DNA from 3 places in the Shewanella spartinae genome. Region 2 is predicted to be linked to each of the others. Evidence: predicted binding sites of a transcription regulator. Region 2 holds the regulator's gene; each other region holds the start of a gene.
What was found. Region 2 encodes MetJ, which represses methionine synthesis genes. Its sites were predicted from a motif close to TAGACGTCTAGACGTCTA; they were not measured.

Region 1 (10,356 bases), 270 kb from region 2:
ATACGTGCGTGGATCTCTTTGATACGGTCGATACGCAGCACGTCGCCGGTAGGCTTACGGCTAAACTTGTAGGCACCATGGCTGGTACCGATAGCGATGGCCAGGGCATCCACGTGAGTGTCGGCCACGAAACGCGCCGCTTCTTCCGGCGTGGTCAGCAGCTGATCTTCGCTCAGGATACCTTCGGCGCCAACACCATCTTCTTCACCGGCTTGGCCAGTTTCCAGGCTACCCAGACAGCCGATCTCACCCTCTACCGACACACCACAGGCGTGGGCGAAGGCAACCGTCTTGCGGGTCACGTCGACGTTGTACTCGTATGAAGCCGGTGTCTTACCGTCTGACATCAGCGAGCCGTCCATCATGACTGAAGACATACCCAGCTGGATAGAACGCTGGCACACGTCAGGGTGAGTACCGTGATCTTGGTGGATACACACAGGGATATCTGGGTACTGCTCGAGCGCCGCCGCCATCAGATACTTCAGGAACTGAGGACGAGCATACTTACGCGCACCGGCTGACGCCTGAACGATAACTGGGCTGTCTGTGGCTTCTGCCGCCTGCATGATGGCGCGCATCTGCTCCAGGTTGTTAACGTTGAACGCGGGAACGCCGTATCCGTGCTCTGCGGCATGGTCTAGCAGTTGACGTAGGGAAATTAAGGCCATTTTTAACTCCAATAATAGGGTGGTAATCGGGCTATGCCCGTTTAGCCACCGAGGTCACTATCGTTTGGACAGATTTTGATACCGACAACCGGGGCGCGAACTCCTTGCGACCCGACTATCGGCGGTTTCTTATAATACTAATTATTTTTTTGCTTATTCGCCGCGGCTTTCCAGCATAGCCACAGCAGGCAGTTCCTTACCTTCCAGGAATTCCAGGAAGGCGCCACCACCGGTAGAGATGTAAGAGACCTTATCGGCGATATCGTACTTGTCGACCGCCGCCAGGGTGTCACCACCGCCCGCGATAGAGAAGGCAGAAGAGTCGGCGATCGCCTGAGCGATACGCTTGGTGCCTTCACCGAACTGGTCGAACTCGAACACGCCTACCGGGCCGTTCCAGACGATGGTGCCGGCGTTCTTGAGGATCTCGGCCAGCGCCTCGGCGCTGTCAGGGCCGATGTCGAAGATCATATCTTCATCCGCCACCTGATCGACCGCCTTGAGGGTCGCGCTCGCCGTTGGGCTGAACTCACTCGCCACGACGACGTCGGTCGGTACTGGGATGTCACCGCCACGGCTCTGGGCATTGGCCACCAGACGCTTGGCTTCATCGATTAGGTCCGCTTCATAAAGCGACTTACCCACGTTATGACCGGCTGCGGCGATGAAGGTGTTGGCGATACCGCCACCTACGACGAGCTGATCGACAATGCCAGAGAGGCTCTCGAGCACGGTCAGCTTGGTCGACACCTTAGAGCCGCCTACGATGGCTACCAGCGGACGCGCCGGGTTGTCCATCGCCTTACCTAAAGCTTCCAGCTCATCGGCAAGCAGTGGACCGGCGCAGGCCACAGGGGCGTACAGGCCAACACCGTGAGTCGATGCCTGGGCGCGGTGTGCAGTGCCGAAGGCGTCCATCACATACACGTCACACAGGGCAGCCAGTTTCTTGGCCAGCGCCTCGTCGTTCTTCTTCTCGCCGACGTTGAAGCGCACGTTCTCGAACACCACGACTTCACTGACATTGGCTTCTACGCCGTCAAGGTAGTCTTTAGCCAGACGTACCGGGCAATCCAGCGCCTTGTCCAGGTAATCAACAACCGGCTGCATAGAGAACTCGCTGTTGTACTCGCCTTCGGTCGGACGACCCAGGTGAGACATCACCATCACGGCCGCGCCTTTCTCCAGCGCCAGCTTGATGGTTGGCAGAGAGGCACGCAGACGCGCATCGCTGGTGACCACGCCATTGCTGACCGGGACATTGAGGTCTTCACGGATAAGCACGCGCTTGCCCTGAAGATCTAACGCTGACATATTGATAATCGCCATTTCACGTTTCCTTAAGTTTAAAGTTAAAAATAAAAGTTAAAGCAAAACTGGGCTACCTACCGCAGGGACGCTTCACCGGCCATAGGTTTAAAATCTTTAAAATCAGGCTCTAACGGCCTTTATCATCTCTAAACTGGTGTCCAACATACGGTTGGCAAAGCCCCACTCGTTGTCACACCACAACAGCAACTTCACCAGATGGCCGTCGCTCACCCGGGTCTGGGTGCCATCGACGATACTGGATCTGGGATCATGGTTAAAATCGCACGATACCAATGGCGCATTAGTATAGCCCACAACCCCTTGGTATGAGCCATTTGCCGCCTGAGATAATACCTGGTTCACTGTATCGATATCGACACGTTTATCTAAGGTGACCGATAAGTCAATTGCAGTCACATTAATTGTCGGCACGCGCACAGATATCGCCTCGAACTTATCCTTCATCTCGGGCAAGATCCGCTCGATCCCTCTGGCCAGCTTGGTATCTACTGGAATGATCGACTGCCCCGCCGCGCGGGTGCGTCTTAGGTCGTCATGATAGGCATCGATCACCTGCTGATCGTTCATCGCCGAGTGGATGGTGGTGATGGCGCCGCTGCGCACCTTAAAGGCGCGGTCCAGCACCTGGATAATGGGCACTAGGCAGTTGGTGGTGCAGGAGGCGTTAGAGACCACCTTATGTTCGGCCTTGAGATCTTGATGATTCACGCCGTAGACGATAGTGGCGTCCACATCGCCGGATGAGGGATGGCTGATCAGCACCTGTTTGGCGCCCGCCCTGATATGGGCCTCACAGGCCTGGCGGTCGATGAGGGCACCCGTGGCCTCGAACACGATATCGATATCCAGGGATTGCCAGGGGAGCTTCTCGGCATCGGCCTCATGGAGCAATTGGATACGATCATCCCCTATGGTCATCACGTTGGCGTCGAGTGACGCGGGAGACTGAAAACGACCATGGGTGGTATCGTATTGGGTCAGATGAAGCATGGCTTCGGGGTTGGCGAGTTCATTAATGGCGACAATCTGAATCTGATCCCGCTTGCCTGACTCATAGAGAGCACGAAGAATCGAGCGACCGATACGGCCATAACCATTAATAGCAACTTTAATCATTAAGTGCTTCTACTCCTAACACCGTCCTGAGATAGGCTTTCTTGATGCGACAACGGCCTATCGTTATCGATAAGCCGAGTCATCATGGCATAGAGCAACTGCTTGCCCTATGCCCTTTTGCAGGCACTAAGCCTTAGAGAATAGCGCTTGCCTTAGCAACCACATTCTCAACGGTGAAGCCGAAGTGCTTCATCAGCGCGCCGCCTGGCGCAGACTCACCGAAGGTAGTCATGCCAACGATGGCGCCGTCGAAACCGACATACTTGTGCCAGTAATCGACATGAGCCGCTTCGATGGCCACACGCTTGGTGACTGACTTAGGCAGTACAGACTCTTTGTAGTCGGCGTCTTGCGCGTCGAACACGTCGGTAGATGGCATAGAGACCACGCGAACCGCCTTGCCTTGCTCGCTCAGCGCCTTAGCCGAATCCAGTGCCAGCTGCACCTCACTACCGGTTGCAATCAGGATTAGATCTGGTGTACCGGCGCAATCTTGCAACACATAAGCACCCTTGGCGATGTTAGCCAGTTGCTCTTCGCTGCGTGGCTGTGCAGGCAGACCCTGACGGCTGAATACCAGCGAAGTCGGTGCCTGACGACGCTCGATAGCCATCTTCCAAGCTACGGCAGTTTCCGCCGCATCACATGGACGCCATACCATCATGTTTGGTGTCATGCGCAGGTTAGCCAGCTGCTCAACCGGTTGGTGAGTCGGGCCATCTTCACCCTGACCGATAGAGTCGTGGGTGTAAACGAAGATGTTTTGAATGCCCATCAGCGCAGACATACGTACCGCGTTACGCGCGTATTCCATGAACATCATGAAGGTCGCGCCGTAGTTGATGAAACCACCGTGCAGCGACACACCGTTCATGATGCCGCTCATACCGAACTCACGCACACCGTAGTAGATGTAGTTACCGGCTGGATCTTCCTGGATGCCCTTAGAACCAGACCATAGGGTCAGGTTAGAACCGGCCAGGTCAGCCGAGCCGCCGAGCAGTTCAGGCAAGATAGCGCCGAAGGCCGCGATAGCGTTTTGTGATGCCTTACGGCTGGCGATGTTCTCGCCCTTCTCTTGACACTCTTTGATGAAGGCCTGTGCCTTCTCTTCGAAGTCGGCTGGCAGTTCGCCAGTGATCACGCGGCGCTTATATTCAGCAGCCAGTTCTGGGTAAGCGGCTTCATAGGCAGCAAGCTTCTCGTTCCAGCTAGATTCGTTGGCCGCGCCCACTTCTTTAGCATCCCAACCCGCGTAAACGTCTGCAGGGATCTCAAATGGACCGTGCTCCCAACCCAGGAACTCACGAGCCGCCGCAATTTCGGCATCGCCCAGTGGCGCGCCGTGACAGTCGTGGCTGCCAGACTTGTTTGGTGAACCGAAACCGATAATGGTCTTGCAGCAGATCATGGTTGGTTTGTCGGTAACTGACTTGGCTTCTTCGATTGCTTTGCGGATAGCATCGCTGTCGTGGCCATCGACACCGGCAATCACATGCCAGCCGTAAGATTCGAAACGCTTGGCGGTATCGTCGGTGAACCAGCCTTCGACGTGACCGTCGATAGAGATGCCGTTGTCATCCCAGAAGGCAATCAGCTTGCCAAGACCTAGGGTACCCGCCAGTGAACAGGCCTCGTGAGAGATACCTTCCATCAGACAGCCGTCACCCAGGAAGCAGTAGGTGTAGTGGTCGACAATGTCATAGCCAGGACGGTTAAATTGCGCCGCCAGAGTCTTCTCGGCAATCGCCATACCTACGGCGTTGCTGATACCCGCGCCCAGTGGACCTGTAGTGGTTTCAACACCTGGGGTGTAACCATACTCAGGGTGACCCGGCGTCTTAGAGTGCAGCTGACGGAAGTTCTTCAGCTCATCCATCGGCAATGCATAACCCGTCAGGTGAAGCAGAGAGTAAATCAGCATAGAGCCGTGGCCGTTTGAAAGGATGAAACGGTCGCGGTCGACCCACTCTGGGTTGTTCGGGTTGTGCTTCAGGAAATCATTCCACAACACTTCGGCGATATCGGCCATTCCCAATGGCGCACCTGGGTGACCAGAGTTGGCTTTCTGAACGGCATCCATACTTAACACACGGATAGCGTTTGCGAGTTCTTTACGAGATGACATGCTCTCTCCTGCTGATTTGAATGTTGGGGATTTTGCGGGCCGATTTTGCGGGCAACAATGGGGGCATATTTTCCCCTACTCGTGGATGGGACGCAAATAAAATTCGCCCTTTAGCTTAGATTAAATCCATCTAGACGCGAAAAAGTGCACCTCAGTGACACTCAAGATGACCCCAGGCAAAACCTCACCTCGCCGCTTTAACTTCTCCGTCGCCCTCACCAAAATTTGCGAGCACAAGACTGAGCAGGCAGACCCGACTCACCACGATCTTCATCTAACTGGCCTGAGCGATCCTTTGGCAATAAAAAATAGCGGCCTTATAACGACAATAAAAATCCAACATTAACAATATTTTAAGTTGCACTTTTATTTAAACTCATCCGAAGCATTAGAATATTTACCCGGTTTTACTCCACAATTTTCATCGAAAAGGGTGTTATCCGATCTGATTTCCACTAAAATGGCCGTCTAGATGTAGATACTTCTACACATTCAAATTGTTTAAAGACGAGATTTTTCCATTATGGCAAAGCACTTGTTTACCTCTGAGTCGGTCTCAGAAGGTCATCCAGATAAAATCGCCGATCAAATTTCTGATGCGGTACTCGACGCGATCTTAGAGCAAGATCCTAAGGCACGTGTGGCGTGTGAAACATACGTCAAAACCGGCATGGTGATGGTAGGTGGTGAGGTGACCACTTCTGCATGGGTCGATATTGAAGAGCTAACCCGTAAGACGGTTCGCGAGATCGGCTACACCCACTCAGACATGGGCTTCGATGCCGACTCTTGTGCGGTACTCAACGCCATTGGTAAGCAGTCTCCAGACATCAACCAGGGTGTCGATCGCGCCGATCCTAAAGAGCAAGGCGCCGGCGACCAGGGCCTGATGTTCGGTTACGCCAGCAACGAAACTGACGTCCTCATGCCAGCCCCTATCACCTATGCTCACGCATTGGTGAAGCGTCAGTCAGAAGTGCGCAAAGACAACACCCTGCCTTGGTTACGTCCAGATGCTAAGAGCCAGGTGACCTTCGCCTACGAAGACAACAAGATCGTCGGCATCGACGCCGTGGTTCTCTCTACCCAGCACTGCGACAGCGTCAGCCAGTCTGATCTGATCGAAGGCGTGATGGAAACCATCATCAAGCCTGTGCTACCGGCACAGTGGTTGAACAAAGAGACCAAGTTCTTCATCAACCCAACCGGCCGTTTCGTTATCGGTGGTCCTATGGGTGACTGTGGTCTGACGGGTCGTAAGATCATCGTCGACACCTACGGCGGCATGGCTCGTCACGGCGGCGGCGCATTCTCGGGTAAAGACCCATCGAAAGTTGACCGCAGCGCGGCCTATGCGGCCCGTTATGTGGCGAAGAACATAGTGGCTGCCGGTCTGGCGGATCGCTGTGAAATCCAAGTTTCTTACGCTATTGGTGTGGCCGAGCCAACCTCTATCAGCGTCGAAACCTTCGGCACAGGCAAGGTCTCTGAAGAAGTGCTTATCGGCCTGGTTCGTCAACACTTCGATCTGCGCCCTTACGGCCTGACCGAAATGCTCGACCTAGCGCGTCCTATCTACAAGGCAACTGCGGCTTACGGTCACTTCGGTCGTAACGAGTTCCCTTGGGAGCGCACCGATAAGGCTGAAGCCCTGCGCGCAGACGCTAAGCTATAAGCTTGGTTTTGCCAGTCAGCAAAAAGCCGCCCTTTGGCGGCTTTTTTGCATCTTGGTCAATGAGATATATTAATTGCGACTAGAGGTCTCATTGCCAGTAGAGATTCGCTTCTCAAGATAGAGGCTCACTAGGCTAAAGAGCAAGATACCGACCCCATCGGCCAGTAAGTCATAGCCATCGAAGGTGCGACTGGGAAAATACTGCTGACTGCACTCCTCGATGATCACCACAATCGCCACCACCACAGCCCCCAGATAAGGCCTTACACTCATTCTCCCTAAAGAAAGTCGCCCTAAAGAAAGCCTTCCGAAAGAGACGCGCCTGAAGTTGCTGCCAACATTGGCAAACAGGGTCAATGTACCAAACAGCAGCATATGCCCCAGCTTATCGCCATAGGGCAACGCATGGGCCAGCTCAAACAAGGGGTTAGTGCGCCCGGCATCGGCGCTGACGATCAGCCAGACCAGGAAACCACTGAATAACACGCCCAGCAGGGCAAAGGTTCTCACCATCACAAACGACTCATCCTTGATATCTTCATTCCACTTCTCTGTTTCACCTTCTTCAATCCCGGCTAGCAGTGATCGAAGTGGGCATACTGCATGCACATGAAACTCAGCTGCTGCGCATTTAACAGTGGCACCTCGACCTTGTTAGCCGTCGCCAACTGCGTCTCTGATGGCGGCGTCATAGGCCGTATCTCGGCGCTATAGGCATTACTAAAGCCGCAATCAAACCAATGCTCATGCCACTTGGCGACGTAAAGCGCGCGGGGCTCACCGCTGAGCTCGAGACACTCGCAGCTAAGCGCCGCTTGGTCCGCCAAGGCTTTGAGCAGCTTGAGGTTATCCAGGGCGCTAAGGCTGACGCCGGCATAGGGCTCAAGCAGCTCGGCGAGACGCGGTGGGAAGCCTTGCATCTTGCTCTCAGCCATCTTGCTCTCATTCATGTCACTCTCGGTATTATTGCTCGTCATAAGGTCGCCCTCCCCTAGATAGCGCCTGCGGTATCGACCGCCAGCAGGTAGTAACCGCGGCCATCGAACTCGAAGAAGTCCAGCACCTGCATGCCCCCCTTCTGGGTGTGGGCGGCGAATGAACGTTCGTTCTCTTCGGCGATAAAGGTAACCATGTAGGAATATTGAGGTGCCACCTCTTTCTTGAGCTCGGTCACCATGTCGGCAAACAGGCCAGACCCCCTCTGGGACGGCGCTATCCAGATGGGACCATACTGACAGCTGTTGGCTTTATTGATTATACCCGAGCCAGTCTCGAAGCAACCCATCTCGAAACGGCCTGCCTCGAGTCGTTTCAAGAGATAACGATACAGGGGCCAGTCACCGAAGAAAGGCCAGCGACCGGCGAGCACGTAGCCGGCAATCTCACCGCCAACGTCGGCCAGCAACAACCAATGATGCTGGATCAGCTCATCTAGCTGCTGGCGACTAAAACTCTGGCCCGTCATCATGCCGCCGCGCTGATCTGGGGCAAGCTCGGCCTCCCACTGGTTCGCTTCCAGGGCGGCGATGGCATCAAGGTCGGCGCGGGTTGCCAGACGGATCACCATGACGGACTCACTATGCTGTGAAGAAACAAGAATATCCCCTTAAATCTTCGGGTTATTTGCAAAATAGCTAATCGACTACCACACTTAACACACCTGAAACACCAATAGGTTAGAGCCGATCATGCTGCCGGAAAACATTCACACGGGTGTGAGTATACTTGAAAACGATAACGCGCAAATCAACTTAGTCAGGTGGATGCATCAGTGCGAACTGATGAAACGCTATTTCGAAGCCGATGTCGCCTTTGTCGCCCAACAGACGGACCTGGGTTTTGAGATCATCGTCAGCTCCATCAACGATACCCGCAGGTTTCTTTCCGGCACCCTATATAACGAGAAATTCGAGCTCTTCACCCGCCTGTCCAACAGTCAGCCCGAAGGGGTCAACCTGGATCTGAGCCGGGAATCCAACGCCGAACTCCCCAAAGATCTCGCCACCGCCAGCAGCATGCTATCCAGGCCGATCCTCTGGCCCGACGGCACAGTGTTCGGCTGTCTGTGTGTGATCAATCCCGCCAGTAAGGAGACCGCCAGCACCAACGCCTTCATGCTGGAGCCCTTCCAGATCTTACTGCAACAGGACCTGGCACTCCTGTGTCAGAGCCAGCGCATCGAGTCGCTGTCGATGCGGGATCGCGACACGGGCATGCTCAATCACTATGGCTTCATCATGATGGCGCCGCGACAGCTCAATCTGGGCCGTCGCTTCGGTGCCCATGCCGGCATCCTCTTCTTCGAGCTCTACCCCAATCCGCCGCTGATTGACGAGATCGAGGACAAGCATATCCGCCTGCTGGGCAACATCATTCAGGACACCATACGCACCGCCGACATCGCCGCCCACTACAGCCACAGCCAGTTCGTGGTGCTGGTGTTTGTGGATACCGAGCGGGATCTCAACCACATCAGCCACAGGGTCGAGAAACTGCTGCTACAACAAAATGATCGCCTCAAGTTGGATTCGGGCCACTCCTTCTTCGCCCCCGACTCCTCGGCCAAGTTGGCGCCCATGCTGGAGAAGGCCAAGCAGCAACTCAAGTCTCAGCAGAAGGACGATGAAATTCAGACTGAGGCCTAGTGCTAGAGGCTAGCGCTAGAAACTGGCATTAGAAACAGGCGTTAGAGATTCGGTTAGGAAAACGAAAAAACAGATTTTGCTCGCAAAATTGAAAATTTACATTCTCACAACATATGATTTTTGAGTATGATGTAAACACTTTGTGTCGTCAGTCTTTCGGCTGACCCCACAGCAACTAGCGAGTTATGCAAATTAATAATAACAATAAGCGAGCACTACTATGCTATTAGAATGCGCCGATACCAGCCTTTGGCTCAGGGAAGCCGACCACCCAGCCATTACCCTGCCACGTTGGCAGCAACAAGTTGATCTACTTAATGAATTCTATCAGGCCCAGGCCAGTCTGGTGCTGCAGTTTATCGACGGCGAGTATCAGGTGGTCTGTAGTCGCCAGCACACAGATCTTAATCTCTATGCCGGCACTCAGTTTCATGATGCCAGCCTCACCCAGGCCCTCAAGAGCCACACCGCCTACGGCCTGCTGGATCTGACCAAGAGCCAAGATCCCAAGAGTCACCTGGCACGCTTTAACAGCCTGCTGGCCCTGCCCCTCTACTGGTCAGACGGTCAACCCTTCGGCGTCATGCTGATCTGCGACAGCCAGCGCAGTAAACACTTTCAGCGACTCCTGCCCCTGATGGAAAACGCCAAGGCGCTGATCCAGGCGGAGCTCAAGCACCTGTTTTTGATGCAGCAGATTCAGATGATGTCGGTACAGGACGATCTCACCTGTATGCTCAACCCCTACGGCTTCAACCTGATGGCGCCAAGGCAGCTGAGCCTGAGTCG
Region 2 (10,356 bases):
CCAGACGCGGGAACTGGCCTCCACCTATCCCCGAGGGGCCATGGCAAGAGACACAGGCCGGCAGGGTGCGCTGCCAGTCCCCTTGATAGACCAAGGTTTCCGCCACGCTCTGATAGCTAGTTTGGCTACCGCGTGAGGCTTGGGAAAAGTCAGGCACTGGCTGAGCGGCAAAGTAATCTGCCACCTGATTGATGGCCTCTCCCTGCACCGTCATCGACATGGGTGTCATGCTGGGGTTTTGTCTGTCGCCTTGCTGAAACAGGTGGATCTGCTTGGCAATATATTCGGAAGAGAGTCCGGCGATACGCGGCGCGATAGGCTCTATGCCCATCCCGGTCGGGCCATGACAACTGCCACACAGGGCGGCGGCCGGTGGCATCTCGTTGGCGGCCATCGCCTGACTACTCTGGAAAAGCACTGTCACTCCGATAAGCATTCTATACATATCAACCTCCTTATTGGCTGTGGTCAATCATAGAAGAAAAACCACACTAGGACTATTGATAATAGGTATAAAAAAGCCCCACCTATCGAGGCGGGGCTAGACGTCTATTCTGGCTAACGAAATGCTATTTACCGGGTCTTACCCCAAGGGTATGGCAGATGGCATAGGTTAATTCGGCGCGGTTCAGGGTATAGAAGTGGAAGTCTTTCACCCCTTCACGCGACAGCACCTTGACCATGTCGATGGCCACGTTGGCCCCTACCATCTGGCGGGTCGAGGGGTCATCGTCGAGCCCTTCAAACTGCTTATGCAGCCAGCTTGGGATAGACACATTGGTCATGCCGGCGAAGCGTTTCAGCTGAGTAAAGTTGGTCACTGGCAGTATGCCCGGTACTATCTCCACGTCGATACCGGCGGCCACGCAGCGGTCTCTGAATCTCAGGTAAGACTCCACATCGAAGAAGAACTGAGTGATGGCGCGGTTGGCCCCCGCATCTATCTTCTTCTTGAGGTTGATCAGATCCGCCTGGGCATTGGGCGCATCCGGGTGCACCTCAGGATAGGCCGCCACCGAGATATCGAAGTCGGCCACAGACTTAAGCAGGCGCACCAGGTCGTTGGCAAAACGGGTCGGCTTAGGACTGCCCGCGGGTAGATCGCCTCGTAGCGCAACGATGTCACGTATGCCCGAGTTCCAGTAGTGCTTCGCCAGCTCGACCAGCTCTTCGTCACTGGCATCGACTAGGGTCAGATGGGGCGCCGCCACCAGATCTGTCTCCTTCTGAATACGCTCGATCACACCATGGGTACGATCGCGAACACCAGAGTTGGCACCATAGGTTACCGAGACAAACTTAGGCTTAAGCGGCTCCAGGCGTCTGATGGAGTTCCACAGAATGGTTTCCATCTCGGGGGTGGCCGGTGGGAAAAACTCAAATGACACATTGATATCACCATTAAGCTCAGACAAGCTTTGATTCAATGAATTGGCGTGTTGTGCGTGATGAAAAGCCATCTTAATTCCCTCAGACCTAGAGCAAAAAATATTTTAGACGTTTGGACGTCTATATGTCCATATACTAGAGAAACTCAGAGTGATGTCAAGCCCAAAAATTGCCTCATTAAAAAACAATCTGTTTATAAGATAGTCCGAAAGTGAAACGGCAGACACAGGCGAGCCGATCCCGCCGAGTGACCCCGGCGAAATATGCTGAGAAAGCGAGTAAGAATGAAGAGATAAAGGGTAAAAAAAGGGCCGATTCGAGATCGGCCCATTTAATTACTCTTGCAGGAGATCTCGGCAGATCTGCGCCAGATCCGACTGCACCGCGGCAGCCGTCACCTCGCGCCCGGCGCCCGGACCACGGATGATCAGCGGATTATCCTGATAGAAATCGCTGCGAATGACGAAGACATTATCGCCCGGCGTCAGATTGGCATACGGGTGGCTCCTATCGACCCACTGGATCCCCACCTTGGCCTTGAGCTGGCCCTGGTCTGAATCCAATGACGCCACATACCTGAGCACCTTGTTCTGCTCGGCAGCAGCCTGATATTGCTGCAACATCTCGCCATCAAGCTCCGCCATACGCTTGATGAAATCATCCAGCGGGATCTCAGCCAGCTTAGTCGGCACCAGAGACTCCAGCTCGATATCGTCCAGCTCTATGTCGTAACCTATCTCACGGGCCAAGATCAGCAACTTGCGCTGCATGTCCCGGCCGGAGAGATCGTCGCGGGGATCCGGCTCGGTAATGCCCAGCCCCTTAGCCTCCAGCACCAGCTCGGAGAAGGGTTTCTTGGCATCATAGTGCTCGAACAGCCAACACAGGGTGCCGGAGAAGATGCCGCCGACCGCCTCTATGCTGTCGCCGCTGTTATGCAGATCGTTCAGCGCATGTTGCACCGGCAGGCCCGCACCACAGCTGGCGTTATAACGCCAGAACAGACGACGATTGCCCAGTTGCTGTTTCAGCTCCTGATAGAAGGCCAGCGGCCCAGAACCCGCCAGCTTGTTGGCGCTGACGATATGGATGCCGCGGGCAAAAAATTCGGGGTATTGCAGGGTGAGATCGGCGCTGGCACTGATGTCCAGGGCGATCAACTCATCGCAATTTAGTGCCTGCAACTGCTCGAACAGATGAGTGTACTGCCAGCCGGTGCCGCGCTCCTCGAAAGCCTGCTGCCAGCTGCTTAAGTCAATATCCGTCTCGCTCAGCAGCGCCTTCTTGGAACTTAAGAGTCCCACCAGCTCGACGCTGACCTCAAGCTCTTTATTGAGCACGGGGCGAGCCCGCTTGAAGAGATCGATCCAGGCTTCGCCTATGTTGCCTATGCCCAGCAGCAAGACACCGATACGCTTGCGCGGACCGGCGCAGCGTCTGTGCACCTTCTGGGTCAACAGGTTCACCTGCGCCTTAGGCACCAGAGTCACCAGGCTCAGGCCATCATTACACAGAGGATGGGCCTCACGGCTCAACAGACGCGAGAAACCGCGGCGATAGAGGCTGGCATCGGCGCTTACCAGGGCCACCAAACCGAGATCGTCGCGCAGCTGTAACTCATCGATTCCCAGCTCGCTGCGCTTGGCCTCGAAGATCGCCTGGGCCTGCTTCTGATTTTCATGGGTAAAGGCCAGCTCGGCGCGGCCGTGGGCCAACGACCAATAGGCCAGTGGCGTCAGGCCAGCCTGGGCAAAACAGGCCAGCAACTGCGGCAACTCGACCCCTATGGTTAGGCTAAACAGGCTGACGCTGGAGAGGCTGGTCACCACAGGGGCACTGGCCGACGAGCTCTTAGGGGCGATCAGGGTAAAATCTGTATGAGGGGCGTAGCTTGAACGCACCGCCAGGCTCACTTCGGTGTCGAACAAGGGCTGCAGTGTACGGTTATGCAGCACTGGAGAGCCAAGGTGCGCCAGGCGATTCGCCTCGGTGAGCGACATGCTCTTGAGCAACTTGGCATCGTTAATTCGGTTCGGGTCGGCGTTGAACACCCCTTCCACATCTGTCCAGATGGTGACGCGTTCGATATCCGCCAAGCTGGCCAGCAATGTGGCGCTAAAATCTGAGCCGTTACGGCCCAGCAACAGGGTATCGCCCTGCTCGTTGGCGCAGATAAAGCCGGTGATCACCAGACGCTCCTGTGGATGAGCCTCGAGCAGCGCCTGCACCTTCTGGCGCGACTCGCCAAGGCGGATCTGCGGCACGGCGCCTTCATCGGCGACCAAGAGGGTGCGGGCATCGACATCGGTCGCCGCCACGCCAGACTCGCGCAGCAGCGCCGCCAGCAGACGGGAAGACCAGCGCTCGCCGAAACTCACCACCTGATTACGTTGATAATCGTTGAGCTCATCGAGCGACAACAGGCTGGTCAGCTGCGACTTGTCGGTGGCCAGTCGCTCTCTCAGGCTACGGGCCTGCTCGTTGGAAAGCAGCTGCTCGATTAGATTCTGCTGGTAACTCACCAGCACCTGTAACTCTTCCTGCCACAGCTGATCTGTGTCGCACAGCTCCAGCAAACGATATAGGAAATTGGTACTCTTGCCCGCGGCCGACACCACGATAAGATCATCGCTGTGGCCGTGGGTCAGTAAAATGTGGGCGACGCGGCGGTAACAATCTGCATCCGCTAAACTAGAACCACCAAACTTATGCAAATGACATCGTGTCATTATCTGCTCCTCAAACCCTTTAACTACTTACCGCGATAGCCGCTTCTAAACCCGCAAGAATATCTGCCACCAGATCCTCGCCATCTTCTATGCCCACTGACAAACGGATCAGGGTATCTTTCACGCCCGCCTCACGGCGCGCCTCCGGGTCCATGGCTCTGTGGGTCATGGTCGCGGGGACCGCCACCAGACTCTCTACGCCTCCCAGACTCTCGGCTACCGAGAAGTATTGTAACGCATCTAAAAAGGCAACGAGTGCCGATTCGCCACCTTTTAATTCAAAACTCAGCATAGCGCCGAAGCCCTTCTGCTGTCTGGCCGCAATTTCATGGCCTGGATGCTCGGCAAGCCCCGGATAATACACTTTTTCCACCGCCTTGTGGTCACAAAGCAGTGCCAATACCTTCTGAGCGTTGGCTTGGTGTTCACGAATGCGCACCGCCAGGGTTCTCAGCCCCCTCAGGGTCAGGTAGCTGTCGAAGGCTGACCCGGTGAGACCTAGGGTGTTCGACCACCAGTGCAGCAGCTCGCCCACCTCAGGGTCTTTGGCCACCACGGCGCCGCCCACCACATCGCTGTGACCATTGATATATTTGGTGGTGGAGTGCACCACGATATCGGCCCCCAGCAACAGCGGCTGTTGTAACACAGGAGAGAGGAAGGTGTTGTCCACCACCACCTGAGCGCCCACCTTATGGCTCGCCTGAGCGATGGCCTCGATATCGACTACTCGCAGCAGCGGGTTAGAGGGGGTCTCCAGCCACACCACCTTGGGTGACTGGGTCAGCGCCTGCTCAAGCGCACGCTCATCGGTTTGATCCACCACCAGGAGCCTAAAGGCGCCCTTCTTGGCCAGGTTGGTGAAGAGACGATAGCTGCCGCCATAGCAATCGTGGGGCACCACCAGCAGATCCTCTGGGCCTAACAGGCTGGTCACCAGGGTGATGGCGGCCATGCCGGTGCAGGTCACCACGCCGGTCGCCCCTTGTTCCAGTTCGGCAATCGCATCGCCGAGAATGGAGCGGGTCGGATTACCGGAACGGCTGTAATCGAACGCCCGCGGCTGTTGATGCCCTTCAAACGAGTAGTTTGTCGACAGATAGATAGGCGGCACCACGGCACCGTGCTGAGTGTCTGACTCTATGCCTCGTCGTACGGCGGCGGTGGCTAGTTTACGCGCTGTCATCTTCAACTCCTCAATATGGATCTGGGCAGGCACCTCGGACAAAAGAGATGTCTGGACGTCTAAATGTACCTAAGCCGGTAGTGGGCGTCAACAACTTTTGGACGTTTAGACGTCCAAACATTTAGAAATCTATTTGCATTTGCCAAAAATTCGAGGCAATAATTTGACTGTAATTTGTAAGGGTTTAAAATCTGCACCGAATTTTAGAATTTACAGGTGAGTCAATGACTGAGTGGAATGGCGATTATATCAGCCCCTATGCTGAACATGGTAAGAAGAATGAGCAGGTAAAGAAGATCACTGTCTCTATTCCTCTTAAGGTGCTTAAGGTGTTAACCGACGAACGCACCCGGCGCCAGGTCAACAACTTGCGTCACGCCACTAACAGCGAGCTGCTGTGCGAGGCCTTCCTGCACGCCTACACCGGTCAACCACTCCCCCAAGACGATGACCTGTCTAAAGACAAGCCAGATAGCATCCCAGCCGAAGTCAAACGTCTGATGACCGAGATGGGCATAGAGTGGGAAGAGATGGAGTGATCCACTCACACACGAATCGATAGAGGGATCGCTAGGCGGTCCCTCTTTTAGTTTTCAACCTTAGCCTGGAACATTGCAGTGCCTGCACTTCCGCTCGATCCCCATATTCTGGCGCTAGCCTCGCTTATCGTCTTCGTCGGCGCCCTCACCCAGAGCCTGATCGGTTTCGGCATGGCAGTCGTCGCCGCGCCTCTGCTCTACCTTATCGAACCGTCTCTGGTGCCTGCGCCGGTGATCCTGATGGGCTTCTCTATCGCCCTGCTGACCCTGATCCGCGAGCGTGGCGCCCTGGAATTCAACGGCCTGCAATATGCCTTGCTGGGACGCATCCCCGGCGGACTGATCGGCGCCGGCCTGCTCATGGTCGCCCCCCAGGACGTGCTCGGCATGACTATCGCCATCATCGTGGCCATCGCCGTACTGCTGAGCCTGATGCGGCTCAACTTAGTGGTCAACCGCCGCAGCCTGTTTATCGCCGGGGTGATCTCGGGGATCTTCGGCAACATCGCCGCTATCGGCGGACCACCGCTGGCCATACTGCTCTCGGGTAAAGATGCCAAGCAGTTTCGCGCGGCCCTGTCGGCCTTCTTCATCTTCAGCTCCACCATCGCCATAGTGATCCTGGGGCTTACGGGTCTACTGACCCTGCATCACTTCTACTGCTCGGCGCTGCTGCTCCCCTCTGTGCTGCTGGGTTACCTGATGGCCAATCGCCTGGTGGGACGCATAGACAAGAATAAGACCCGCATCATGACGCTGGTGCTCTGTAGCCTGAGCGCCATCTTGCTGGCCGCCAAGTCCTTAAGTGCCCTGCTCTAACACCTAGGCTCAAAAGAAGGCCGGCATCATAGCCGGCCTTCTTGTTTCTAAAAAACCTATCCTAGAAATGATAGGAGGTCTGAATCACCCCGCCCACGGCGTCATCTGTGCCCACCAGACCGGTGAGATCCAGATTAAAGGAGCGGCCTATGGTAAAGCCCGTGCCCAGGGTATAGAGATTACTGCTGGTATCTTTCATGTCGTGGCGATAGCCGACACGCAGGGCCAGCCAATCGGTCGCCCTCATCTCGCCGCCCAGGCGCCAATACTGGGTCTCGCCTATCTCATCGAATCGCTTATGACCATTAAGATCCACATCTGTCGTCAGGCTGAAGTTATCCCAATCATAGGCCACACCTAAGGTATAGAGGGCCTCGACACGGTAGGTAAACTTGCGTCCCATCGCCTCGACGGTGTCCAGTTTCTGGCTCACCAGGTTACGTCCCGACAGGCCTATGGTCATGCGTTCGAGTGGCTGAATGGCCACGCCAATATCCAGGTTTGCCACGGTATCATCGTTGCGGTACTTGTTGTCGTCGAAATCATCGGCGTCAAAGTTGTTGGCGCTGACCACATAGTTATAGGTGTCGATGCGCTGCAGCTTGGGCGAGATACCGACGGCGACCGGCATGTTGACGATCGACAGCGGGAAGCTGAGGGCCACACCAAGATCAGAGATGGCACCGGCGACCACGGCCCCCTGCGAATCCAGATCGGTGACGGCAGGCGGATTGTTAGGATCGAGATTAGTCAGGGCGTCTATGTCGCTGTCCTCGATCACCGCCACGCTCACCGCATCGATATAGGTCTTGTAAAAGATCGACATAGGCATGCGCTTGGTCGGTAAAACCACGGAGAAACCTAGCCCCACGCTGCCATAGGCATTCTCACCATCAAGGGACTTGAGATCGGCGACCAGCATGTCGCGGTAATTGGTGATCCCAGTGACGTCGCTGGCATTGATGGCCGCCTCCAGACCGTCATAGGAGGCCTGCAGGGCGTCGAATTTGTCGGTCAGATTATCGATATTGGCAGCCTCGGCACCCAGCACGGGCAACATCACGGCGCCGCCGGAATACTTGGGGGCATGAATGGCTAACAGAGCGGGGTTGATAAAGGCGGCACCTTCGCGGTTAGAGGCCGCGACCCCGGTTCCGCCCATGGCATCACTACGGGCCTCGTTGTAGAGGGAGGCGGCAGATGCCAGTGAGGCACTACCAGACAATAACACTGCGATGACCAAGCTAAGGTATTTCATCTCATTCACCCCGTTCATTATTTTTGTTCTCGCTCGAGAATCTACCCGAGTCGTCTTTAAAGATAGACTAAGACGGCTAAAAAGTGCTCTCAAAACAGCTCGATCAGACACTTTTTTTTAAATCATTTTGCCGCCCCTTCCCATTGCCAGAGAAACCTGCCGATTCGGTTCGCCACCCAGCCCGTTAAAACAGGCCCGTTTGCAATACAAAAACAAGCAAAAATACCTATTTAGAGAGAGCTGAAATAATAAAGTGTGATCTAACTAGGTGGTTTCTCCCCGAGAGCAAGATCACAAGACAGCAAAACCTTAAGAACAAAAACCATTAAATTTCATTGCATTATCAAATATTCATTAGATTTTTATCCATGATATTTTTATCAATTAGATTTTTTTCATGAAGGTGATCAACATCAAATTTACAACTAACCCCTTTTGGTAAATTTTCCAACAAGAAACAAGCATTTTGTTTCAGGTTAATAAATCGCTCAGAGTAGCGATTAAGGAAAATGATGATGAAAAACGTTGCCAAAATAGCTACATGCTTACTCCTCGCCTTCACCGTAGGCGGACAAGTCTACGCCGTCGACGGTGGTAACCCTAAGAAAGGGAAACACCTTTATAAAAAAGAGTGCAAAGCCTGCCACAGCAAGGGCGATGCCGCCGGTGAACTCACGCCCATGAGCAAGACCATGAGCCAGTGGGATCGCTTCTTCAAGCGCGACATGCACAGCGCCCAACCAGACGTATTTAAAAAGCTCTCCGACAAAGAACGCCTGGATATCCAGCAGTTCTTATACGACCACGCGGCCGACTCAGATCAGCCACAGACTTGCGGTTAACCACAGCTTTCGTAATCGAAGCGCTCATTCACCGCTCCCGATGAGCGCCTAAGGAGAGATTCACATGCGTACTCTACTGTCTATATTGATCGCTAACGCCCTGGCTATGTCAGGCTCAGTCTATGCCGCCGATAGCGATGCGCAAAAAATAGCCGAACTTAAACAATAACTTGCCGATCTCACCGAAGAGATCGATCAGATCAACAGCCGCGTCGATAAGAACGAGCGCCACACAGCTCTCGACCGATTAGAGATCACCGGCGATTTCCGTACCAAGGCCCATTCATTGCACTACCAAAATGTCACCTGGAACCCTGCAATCAAGGTGGACTTCAATGATTTTGGGGCTAAAGCCATGTCTGGTGCCTTTGGTATGCCTAACGATCCCAACTCCCCCCTGGGACAGATGATGGCTGCCAACCCGGATCTTGCCGCCGCCTTCCAGAGCGGCATGCTACAAGGTGTGATGCCTTACGTGCTGGCTCCTAAGACCACCCAAGACATCAACAACGACATCTTCTACACCACGCGTCTGCGACTCAACCTCAAGGCCAAGGTATGGGATAACGTCAGCTTCGCCGGCCGTCTCAGCATGTACAAAAACTGGGGTGACTCCACAGGTGTTCAGGTGTTCGACTCATGGCGCTCCTTCACCATGGACGGCACCAACAGTGGTAACACCAGCGGCGACTGGCTCAGGGTCGAACGCGCCTACTTCGACTGGAAGAACATAGGTGGCAGCAACACCTACCTCTCTATCGGTCGTCGTCCATCTACCTATGGCCCACCAACCCAATATCGTGAAAACGAGAAACGCGGCGGTACGCCATCGGGTCACCTGGTTAACTTCAACTTCGACGGCGCCACCCTAGGTTACAAGTTGGGTGAGCTCACCGGCATCGAAGGTCAGGTGGTGCGTTTCTGTTATGGCCAGGGCTTCGAGTCACAGTGGGGCAATGGTGAGATGTTTGGCGATATCGTCACCAAAGACACCCACCTGGGCGGCTTTAACATAGATGCCATCAACGACGGTAACCACTTCCTGCAGTTCACTCTTTTTGGCGCCAAAGATATCAACGATGGCTTCAAGGGCACCATGGCCTTCCCAACACAGCTAGCCGGCATCTTCGCACCGACCATGTACCAGGACATGCAGAAGTTCAGCAACTTCAACTTCCAGACCCGAGTACAGCCTAGCGGCGTGATCGGCGACATGTACCTGGGCGGCATAGGTTACGCCTACGAGAGCGATGAAGACTTCAAAGCCTTCGCCTCTTTCGGTTGGACCCGCGCCGAAGGCAACGGTAATGCCGGAATGTTTGGTGGCATGCTCAGCGACGCGGTATTTGAAGCACAGCTCAATGCCGACGGCAGCGAGATCATCATGATGCCAAGCGTCGCCGATGAGAACGACACCAAAGATGGTTACGGTATCTATGTAGGTATTCAGATCCCGGCGCCATACGGAAAATTCGGTCTCGAGTATAACTATGGCTCCAAGTACTGGACCCCATTTACTCAGGCACAAGACGATCCTATCGGCAGCAAGCTGGCTACCCGTGGTCATGTGGCCGAGGCCTACTATATGTTTGAT
Region 3 (10,356 bases), 220 kb from region 2:
TGCACCAGCACCTGTGTCTGTACCTAAAATTGCATCGTCACTGGCGCCGTGAGACAGGAGTGATTCTGTTTGTGATGGCTGACTAGGGGCGCTCAAGGTCGCGCCCTCCGGGAAGCAGCGCCGAGGCGCCCTCTCCCTTGGGCCAGACTCGGCCCCGAGGTATTCTTCATCTATTGGCTCCCTCAAGTCACCCGCTTGAGATAGTGGTTAGAGAGTAGGCAGGTATCCTGACTCGTGGCCAACCGGTCGACTTAGACCTAGCGGCACACTCACAGTTGCGGGCACAGTTTGGGCTAGCGGCGCTGGGCCTTCCCCAATTCCCTATTAAGTCCGAGTTATCGCCTTGGCGATCTCGACACCATACTCCCGGCGCAGGCGGTCCCTGCGCCCGGTTATTATGCTAAATTTTGCCGCCGACACAAGGCCAGACTCACTCGGCGTCATGCCAGTGCAGACGCCAGTAGCCCTCTCCCGCCTTGTCGCGATAGTGACTTATCTTGACCACACTGCCATAGTCCAGACTCAGCCGGGTATAGAAGCCTACGGCGCGCTCTACCCCCAGGGCCTTGGCCATCAGGTGACGTATCACGCCGCCATGGGTGATCAGTAACAAGGCCTCGCCGCTATGCTGATGTACAAGTTGCTCGACCACCTCGTCGACACGCCGCTCGAAATCAGCCATGGGCTCCCCCTCGGGCAGCGGATTGGCCCAAGGGTCCCGCCAATAGGCACTCAGCTCCTCACCGTGATCGGCATGCAGCTCAGGGATAGGCTGGCCATCCCAACGGCCGAAGTAGATCTCCTTGAGCCCGGCATCCAGGGCTACCTTCACCTGATTCTTAGTCGTCAGATGTTCGGCAAACACGCGGCAACGTTTGAGCGGCGAGCTGATCACCCTGTCCACCGCCTGGGGCAGCTTAGCATAGGCCAGCTGCATCTGGGCGAAGCCTATCTCGGTGAGAGGTTGATCGCTATGGCCGCGCAGCAGGTTGCCGCCTTCACATTCGCCGTGGCGCATCAAATAGAGTGTCGTTTGCGTCATAACTGCAGCATTAAACCTTTAAAATCTAGATGGTTAGCAGGATACTCTCTGGAAGTATCCCTTGGCAATGAAAGATAAATAAGGCATTGAAAAACTTTCAGATTCACCCACTCTCGCGACATGAGCCTTATGCCATGGGAACGCGGCTTAACCAGCATTCTTCCTCGAAGCCAAACCAGATTTAAGCTTAGGGAAGTTGCGAATAAGTCCTCATGGTACTCTGGCTTACACAGCAATTGGCGTTCAAGGCGTCTGACGCAGGGCATGCCGGGGCCTGTCTAAGTCAGATAACGCAGAGAGCCGGTTGCTGTGTAAGCCCCTAAGGGCGTGGCTTACAGGCCTATCTGCTGTGTTGTGCTTCTTACAAAGGACTTGGGCCATTTGCTGCGAACCACGCCTTGCATCTAGGTCTGTAAGCCGACGCAGAGCAGATGGGACCTGTTCGCACCTTCCCCTATACTCTTTAGACTTGCCCTGGGTATTATAAGTCGATTAGTATAGACGTCTATACGTTTATACATCCAAAATAAAAATAGCACGTCAAATCGATAGACGCGGCAGTTTAGGCAATAGGTCAGTTGAAGTAGGTGAAAGTTATGGCGACCCAATCCCCTGTTCGAAACGTAAGGCAGATTAACGACGCGATCCGCGCGCGGCTCAATAAGGAAATTTTGATCCTCGACGGCGCCATGGGCACCATGATCCAGAACCACAAGCTAGAGGAGGCCGACTTTCGCGGCGAACGCTTTGCCGAGTGGCCCTGCGATCTCAAGGGTAACAACGACCTGTTGGTGCTGACCCAACCCGAGCTTATCAAGCAGATCCACAGAGATTACCTGCTGGCGGGCGCCGACATCATAGAGACCAACACCTTCAACGCCACCCAGGTGGCCATGGCCGACTATGAGATGCAGGAGCTGTCACGGGAGATCAACCTTGAAGGCGCCCGACTCGCCCGCACCGCCTGTGATGAGGTGGCCGCCGAAACCGGCCGTCAATGCTATGTGGCCGGGGTTCTCGGCCCCACCAACCGCACCTGCTCTATCAGCCCGGATGTGAACGATCCTGGCTATCGCAATATCCATTTCGATGACCTTGTGGAAGCCTATATCGAATCGAGCCAGGCCCTTATCGAGGGCGGCGCCGATATCATCATGGTAGAGACCATCTTCGATACCCTCAACGCCAAGGCGGCGCTGTTTGCCATCGAAACCCTGTTTGACCAGCTGGGCCAGCGTCTGCCCGTGATGATCTCGGGCACCATTACCGATGCCTCGGGCCGCACCCTCACGGGCCAGACCACTGAGGCCTTCTACAACTCGCTGCGCCACGTGAAACCGCTCTCCATCGGTCTCAACTGCGCCCTGGGGCCGCAGGAGCTGCGCCCCTATGTGGAGGAGCTGTCGAAGATCGCCGAGTGTTATGTGTCGGCGCACCCCAACGCCGGCCTGCCCAACGAATTTGGCGGCTATGACGAGACCCCAGAGCAGATGGCCGAGGTGATCGGCCCCTGGGCCGAGGAAGGCCTGCTCAACATTATCGGCGGCTGCTGCGGCACCACCCCAGACCATATCAAGGCAATCCGCGCCGCCGTCATCAAGCACGGCGCCCGCGAGCTGCCGGATCTGTCGGTGGCCTGTCGCCTGTCGGGCCTTGAGCCGCTGACCATAGACGCCGACTCGCTGTTTGTTAACGTGGGCGAGCGCACCAATGTCACCGGCTCGGCAAAATTTCTACGCCTTATCAAGACAGGCGAATATGAAGAGGCGCTGTCGGTCGCTCGGGATCAGGTGGAAAACGGCGCCCAGATCATCGATATCAACATGGACGAGGGGATGCTGGACGGCGTCGAGGTGATGCAGAAGTTCCTCAACCTTATCGCCTCCGAGCCCGACATCAGCCGGGTCCCCATCATGATCGATTCCTCCAAGTGGGAGGTGATCGAGGCCGGACTCAAGTGCATTCAGGGCAAGGGCGTGGTGAACTCCATCTCCCTCAAGGAGGGCGAGGCCAAATTTATCGAGCAGGCCACCCTAGTGAAGCGCTACGGCGCGGCGGCCATCATCATGGCCTTCGACGAAGTTGGCCAGGCCGATACCATGGCACGCAAGATAGAGATCTGTACCCGCGCCTACAGAGTATTGGTGGATAAGGTAGGCTTCCCACCGGAAGATATTATCTTCGACCCCAACATCTTCGCCATCGCCACCGGCATCGACGAGCATGACAACTATGCGGTGGACTTCATCGAGGCGACGCGCGAGATCAAGCGTACCCTGCCCCATGCGATGATCTCCGGCGGCGTGTCCAACGTCTCCTTCTCCTTCCGCGGTAACAACCCGGTGCGCGAGGCGATCCACGCCGTGTTCCTCTATCACGCCATTCATGCGGGGATGGACATGGGCATAGTCAACGCCGGGCAGCTGGCGATCTATGACGATATCGATCCCGAGCTTAAGGCCAGGGTAGAGGCCGTGGTGCAGAACCTGCCCTGCCCGGTGGAAGGGTCCAACAACACAGAACAGCTACTGGAGATCGCCGAGCAGTACCGTGGCGACGGCGCCACGGGCGCCAAGAAGGAAGATCTCGAGTGGCGCAGTTGGCCGGTCAACAAACGGCTGGAACACGCACTGGTCAAGGGGATCACCGACTTTATCGACCAGGACACAGAAGAGGCGCGCCAGCTGGCCAGCCGTCCTCTGGATGTGATCGAAGGCCCGCTGATGGATGGCATGAACGTGGTCGGCGACCTGTTTGGTTCGGGCAAGATGTTCCTGCCACAGGTGGTGAAATCGGCGCGGGTGATGAAGAAGGCGGTGGCCTACCTCAACCCCTACATAGAGGCGGAAAAAGTCGAGGGCGAATCCAACGGCAAGATCCTCATGGTGACGGTTAAAGGCGACGTGCACGACATAGGCAAGAACATCGTCGGCGTGGTGCTAGCCTGTAACGGCTACGAGGTGGTGGACCTCGGCGTCATGGTGCCGGTCGAGAAGATCATAGAGGTCGCCAAGGCCGAGAAGGTAGATATCATCGGCATGTCGGGGCTTATCACCCCGAGCTTGGATGAAATGGTGCACAACGTCAAAGCCTTCCACAAGGCGGGGCTGAATATTCCCTCCATCATAGGCGGCGCCACCTGCTCCAAGATCCACACAGCAGTGAAAATCGCACCCCACGCCCCCGAAGGCGCCATCTATATCGCCGACGCCTCGCGCGCCGTGCCCATGGTGGCCAAGCTGATCAACAAGGAGACCCGTCAGGCGACCATAGATGCCGCCTACGAGGAATACCGGGTGATGCGCGACAAACGTAATTCACAAGCCAAGCGCAAGCAGATCGTCTCCCTGGAGGCCGCACGGGAAAATCGCTGCCAGCAAGACTGGAACACTCATACGCCATTTGTGCCAAATCAATTGGGCAGACAGGTGTTTGACGACTATCCGCTGGAAGACCTAGTCGATCGCATCGACTGGACGCCATTTTTCCGCAGCTGGGAGCTACATGGCCACTTCCCCAAGATCCTCGACGACGAGGTGGTGGGCGAAGAGGCCCGCAAGCTCTATCAAGATGCCAAGGCGATGCTCAAGACCATAATCGATGAGAAGTGGCTCACGGCCAAGGCGGTCATCGGCCTCTTCCCGGCCAACACGGTCAATTATGATGATATCGAGATCTACACAGACGAGAGCCGTAGCAAGGTTGAGATGACCACTCACCATCTGCGGATGCAGATAGAACGTGTGGGCAACGACAACTTCTGTCTCGCCGACTTCGTCGCGCCGAAAGACTCTGGCATCGCCGATTACATGGGTGGCTTCGCCGTCACCGCAGGACACGGCATAGACGAGCACGTGGCCCGCTTCGAGGCCAACCATGACGACTACAGCGCCATCATGCTCAAGTGTCTGGCCGACCGTCTGGCCGAGGCCTTCGCCGAACGGATGCACGAGCGGGTGCGTAAGGAGTTCTGGGGCTACGCCGCCGATGAGAACCTGGATAACGAGGCGCTGATCCGCGAGAAATACAAGGGCATACGTCCGGCCCCCGGTTACCCCGCCTGCCCGGATCACACAGAGAAAGGCCTGCTGTGGGAGCTACTAAAGCCCGACGAGACCATAGATCTCAAGATCACCGAGAGCTACGCCATGTTCCCCACCGCCGCCGTCTCCGGCTGGTACTTCGCCCACCCGCAGTCGCGCTACTTCGGCGTGACCAATATCGGCCGGGATCAGGTAGAGGACTACGCCAAGCGCAAAGGAATGAGTGTCGAGGAGACAGAGCGCTGGTTGGCACCAGTACTCGATTATGATGTGTAACGGGAAGTGATCTGGAGTCATCACCTTGACTCCTTTGATTACGCAAACTTCGTTTGAACGTTAGTTCAGAGGCTTCGCCTAACTAACTCATACGGCCTTACGGCCGAGGTAAGTCGCGGGATTCCATTTCACACCGCTTGGCGGATACGGCCTCACGGCCGAGGTAAGTCGTGGGATTCCATCCCACACCTAGGCAAGGAGGACTGCTCGTCCTCGCCCTCCTTGCATCCACCCAGACGCCCCAGACGAAGTTAACTGCATTGGTTAGGAGCCTCGTGCTTATGGATAAATCGCTAGCGCTTCCGAAGGATGCATCCATGCACCTGCGGAAGCTAGTCGGGCATCCATGCCCGCCTCACCCGATTTATTCCAACGCCCTTCGGCAACTTCGATGGGGACTTGTTGTAGCTTTAACCCACATTGAAAACTAATAATGACAGCTTACAAAAATCCCGAATTAACCTCTCTAACATTTAAATATTCTTTGCAATTAACTCAGCTTTTAACAAGCCACCTTTAGTTAACAACTTTGCCGAAAACTTAGGATTACGGCGAGATCTGTAAGCGTCATAGATCATCTTCAATCCTTCAGCTTCCAATAGTGATATATTAATTTCGGTATCCATTTCAGCACTTTCAACAAAGTCCTGTGAAAAACTAGGGGCAATAATCAATACCTGAGCAACTCTTTTCCCTTGGTTTTCACAGCGATTTACGTATGACTTAACCTGTCTGGATGTCGTCGCATATTTTGCAAAATCACCATTTTTAAAAGTTTTAGCCTCACCAATAATGACATCATCATCACTTAAAGATATAACAATATCTGCTTTATCTTTAGCTGTATTAATTGATTTTCTAACATCTTCATCAACAACCAAATTCAAATTCTCAAAAATCTCCTTGGTTATTTCCTCAAACTTAACACCAACTTCCGCCTCTGATATATCAATAGCAGCTTTTCTCAAGGCAGCTAAATCTCTTCGAGCCAGAGCAGGATAGTTCTCTATCAACTTTTCATTTGCATTAGCAAAAGACTCCAAAATTAACTGCCTTGGATTTCCTCTTTTAGACAGCGACATCTTGTCTCTAACTACTTTTACTTGTTCATTGCTAAGCAAATAGAGTATATCCACAGGAGTAATGCTTAAAGCCCTTAACTTCTCTGTATCAATATCCTCTGACTCTTCCAGTTCAAACTCTGTTCTGAGTAAAGATTCGAAATCAGGAAAATGAGTTTGTAGTGTTACATAAAGTTCTTTGAATCCTGCAGCACTAAGGCACTCGAACTCTTGGTTAGTTGAATTATTTAACTTAGATACAATTACATTGATTCTATCATCCAACGTAGCGCCAATTTTATCTACATTAAGATCTAAGTCATGTATTAGCGCCTTTAACCTATCCTTCCTTTGATTAAGGGCTTCACCGGGATTAAATATATCTCGTTGAAGGATATTTCTAATAGGGATTCTAGAATGAATTATTTCACTAATTTTTTTATAACGCTCAACACCTCTAATCTTCTTATTATAGTGTTTAAATACATTTGACAATTCTGCATCAGACAGAGACCTAAGTATTCTCAATGTATGTTTGTTAGCTAACTCTTTACCCTGAAGCTCATTTAAAATAGCAACGACTTCATCCGCAACTAACACTTCCGAGCGTTTCCTATTGATAAATAAAACCCCCATCTCCCTCAGAGAATTCAGCCCTTCTAATACATTATTTTGAGGTATGGGATTAATCAGATGTTCTATTGCAGAAGCCTCATCCATAGATATACCTAGACGATCAGCCAATGTGTTTAAGATACTTCTTTCATCATCAGTAATTCTTGCCTCTCGATTAATTTTCTCATCATTCAGAAATGCAACACTAAAGCAATCATGATAAATGGCTAACTGTCTTCCCCTGCACATATCTTCAGAGTCTTTGCTTTGTTCAATCAAACTTCTGATCTCTATTGCAGAATCATTTAAATCCTTCCACTCTTTATTATACAAATGCTCAATCCATGAGATACGAGCAATACAATTTCCATCTCGAGTAAGAATATTTATCAAAAGACCAATTTGGGCATCTGACATAGCAATTTGTTCTTGAATAGACTCTTTATAGATACAAGAAACCAAAGCAAACAATGAAGTAATTTCGCTGCCAGAAGCATTCTTTATCTGTCCATCGATCTTGCTTACTGATCTCGCTAATTGCTTATCATTTGGCAATGCACTGGTACATAATTTATCTAAACATGAAATAAACTTAGACTTTTCAACCTGATTAATACTTGATAAAACTTGGGATAATTTCATAGATATCTCGACTCTCTACAATAGGCTTCTAGATAGCAACGAGACAACTACAATTTAACTATCCAAAGCCTTAAAAAACCTAAAATGATTGCAAAGAATGAAATACGTTCATTGGGAGGCAATTGAAAACTATTTCTTATTCGTCGTCTTCCATGAAATCAACTTAAGATATAACTATCTAAGTGTACTAATCCATCCCTGCAGCACCTTCTATCGACAACACTCAACATAGCGCTCAAAAAATAACCTGTCCAGGTATTTTACGATAATGCGGTCAGTTAAGTTAAACCTAAAGTTATAATAAATATTGGAAATTGAAGGTTGTGGTTACAACAAATCCCCATCGAAGTTGCCGAAATACGCAGATGAAAATGCCGTATAGCCATCATGGACGATGGCTAAGGCTCGGGGGGACAGGAGTCCCATCCGAGTCGTTAGGCGATTTTCTTTGGAGTATGAGGCTCCTAATCAATGCATGTAACTTCGTCTGGGGCGGCAAGGGGAGATGCAAGAGGGGGATTGCTGGAGATCCCCCTCTTGCCCTGGTGTGGGATGGAATCCCACGACTTATCTCGGCCGTAAGGCCTCACATTCCCTGGTGTGGAACGGAGTTCCAAGACTTACAACGGTCATCAGACCGACACTCCCCTGTTATCTATCTAAATTCATCACCTTGACCCAGGCGGCGACGAAATCATCGACAAACTTCTGCTTAGAGGTATCGAAGGCATAAACCTCGGCGACCGCACGCAGTTCAGAGTTAGAGCCGAAGATGAGGTCCACCGAGGTGGCGGTCCATTTAGGTTTGCCGCTGCTACGATCCAGTCCCTGATAGATGCCATCGACATCTGACTTCTGCCACAGGGTCGACATGTCTAACAGGTTGACGAAGAAGTCATTGTTAAGTGTGCCGGGACGCTGGGTCAACACCCCGTGCTTCGCCCCTTGATAGTTGGCATCGAGGGCGCGCAGGCCACCGACTAACACTGTCATCTCGGGCACCGTCAGATCCAGCTGGTCGGCCTTATCCACCAGCATCTCGGTGGGCGACTTATAGCTGTGGTTTACGTCGAAGTAGTTTCTAAAGCCGTCGGCATGCAGCTCCAGCAGGCTAAAGGAGTTTTCGTCCGTCTGCGCCTGTGTGGCATCACCTCGTCCTGGGGTGAAAGGCACGGCGACCTCAAAGCCCGCCTGCTTGGCGGCCTGCTCTAGGGCGCTAGCCCCCGCGAGTACGATAAGGTCGGCCAAGGAAACCTGACTCTTGCCGGCGCCCTTATTAAAGTCGGCGCGAATCGCCTCCAGCGTCTTAAGCACCTTGGCAGTTTCGGCTGGGTTGTTCACCGCCCAATCCTTCTGCGGTGCCAGGGCGATACGAGCACCATTGGCGCCGCCACGCATATCTGACTGACGATAGCTGGCCGCCGACGCCCAGGCCAGGCGCACACGCTCGGCAACGCTCAGTCCAGACTTGCTGATGGCCTTTTTAAGCTGCTTGATATCGCCTGCGCTAAGACGCGATTGGGTCTTATCATCAATTGGGTCTTGCCAGATGAAGCTACCCTGAGGCACCTCTTTACCGAGGAAGTTACGGGCAGGCCCCATGTCTCTATGGGTCAACTTGTACCAGGCCTTGGCAAAGGCGAGACGATACTCTTCCGGGTCGGCCAGGAAGCGCTCGGCGATCTTTCGATACTCGGGGTCATACTTGAGCGCGAGATCCGCCGTGGTCATCACGGGCGCATGAAACTTACCTTTGACATGAGCATCGGGCACGGCCTTGTGCACCGACTCGTCGGTTGGGATCCACTGGATCGCACCGGCAGGACTGCGGGTCTGCTGCCAATCGTAGGTCAGCAGGTTACTCAGATAGAGCGAGGTCCACTTGGTGGGCGCCTGAGTCCAGGCCCCTTCTAGGCCACTGGTGATGGTGTCTTCTGAGTGGCCCTTGCCACACTTGTTGTGCCAGCCCAGCCCCTGGGCTTCGATGCCTGCCGCGGCAGGTTCTGCCCCCAGACAATCTTTCGGCTTGTGGGCGCCGTGCATCTTACCGAAGGTATGACCGCCGGCGATAAGTGCCAGAGTTTCCTCATCATTCATCGCCATGCGAGAGAAGGCTGTGCGGATATTCTTGGCCGAACCTAGCGGATCTGGCACCCCTTTCGGGCCTTCCGGATTAACATAGATGAGCCCCATGTGGGTCGCACCTAACGGCCTTTGCAGCTTGCCGTCTCTGTCTTCACGATCGCTGGCGAGCATCTCGACCTCCGGTCCCCAGTACACCATGTCTGGCTCCCAGTCGTCGTTACGACCACCGGCAAAACCAACTGTCTTAAATCCCATGTTTTCCAGGGCGACGTTGCCCGCAAGTACAATTAAGTCTGACCAGGAGAGTGCCTCGCCATATTTTTGTTTCACCGGCCAGAGCAGGCGGCGCGCCTTGTCTAGGCTGGCGTTATCGGGCCAGCTGTTTAACGGCTCGAATCTCTGCTGACCGCCACCGGCGCCACCACGGCCATCCAGGGTGCGATAGGTACCTGCGCTATGCCAGGTCATGCGGATGAAGAAAGGACCATAGTTGCCGTAGTCGGCTGGCCACCAATCCTGCGATTGGGTGAGTAGCTGGTCGATATCGGCTTTTACCTGGTCGAGATCCAGCGAGTTGAAGGCCTTGGCGTAG

Region 1: a site for MetJ is predicted at 5,709-5,726, ahead of metK (methionine adenosyltransferase). Genes of this name have one in related genera too.
Region 3: a site for MetJ is predicted at 1,541-1,558, ahead of metH (methionine synthase). Genes of this name have one in related genera too.

Annotation. Positions count from the first base shown of each region.
Region 1 is NZ_CP080418.1:846,531-856,886, reverse strand. It holds gene fba (class II fructose-bisphosphate aldolase) at 1-671, opposite strand, end outside; gene K0I31_RS03840 (phosphoglycerate kinase) at 825-2,000, opposite strand; gene epd (erythrose-4-phosphate dehydrogenase) at 2,103-3,119, opposite strand; gene tkt (transketolase) at 3,253-5,247, opposite strand; gene metK (methionine adenosyltransferase) at 5,771-6,922, shown strand; gene K0I31_RS03820 (VanZ family protein) at 6,992-7,435, opposite strand; gene K0I31_RS03815 (hypothetical protein) at 7,498-7,899, opposite strand; gene K0I31_RS03810 (GNAT family N-acetyltransferase) at 7,914-8,489, opposite strand; gene K0I31_RS03805 (nucleotidyl cyclase domain-containing protein) at 8,611-9,567, shown strand; gene K0I31_RS03800 (GGDEF domain-containing protein) at 9,788-10,356, shown strand, end outside.
Region 2 is NZ_CP080418.1:579,106-589,461, reverse strand. It holds gene K0I31_RS02645 (c-type cytochrome) at 1-445, opposite strand, end outside; gene metF (methylenetetrahydrofolate reductase) at 570-1,460, opposite strand; gene K0I31_RS02635 (bifunctional aspartate kinase/homoserine dehydrogenase II) at 1,725-4,118, opposite strand; gene metB (cystathionine gamma-synthase) at 4,138-5,304, opposite strand; gene metJ (met regulon transcriptional regulator MetJ) at 5,529-5,843, shown strand; gene K0I31_RS02620 (sulfite exporter TauE/SafE family protein) at 5,922-6,662, shown strand; gene K0I31_RS02615 (conjugal transfer protein TraF) at 6,724-7,920, opposite strand; gene K0I31_RS02610 (c-type cytochrome) at 8,433-8,762, shown strand; partial or broken gene K0I31_RS02605 (DUF3373 domain-containing protein) at 8,827-10,356, shown strand, end outside.
Region 3 is NZ_CP080418.1:799,638-809,993, reverse strand. It holds cobalamin riboswitch at 201-379, opposite strand; gene K0I31_RS03620 (histidine phosphatase family protein) at 431-1,042, opposite strand; gene metH (methionine synthase) at 1,639-5,361, shown strand; gene K0I31_RS03610 (hypothetical protein) at 5,835-7,679, opposite strand; gene katG (catalase/peroxidase HPI) at 8,331-10,356, opposite strand, start outside.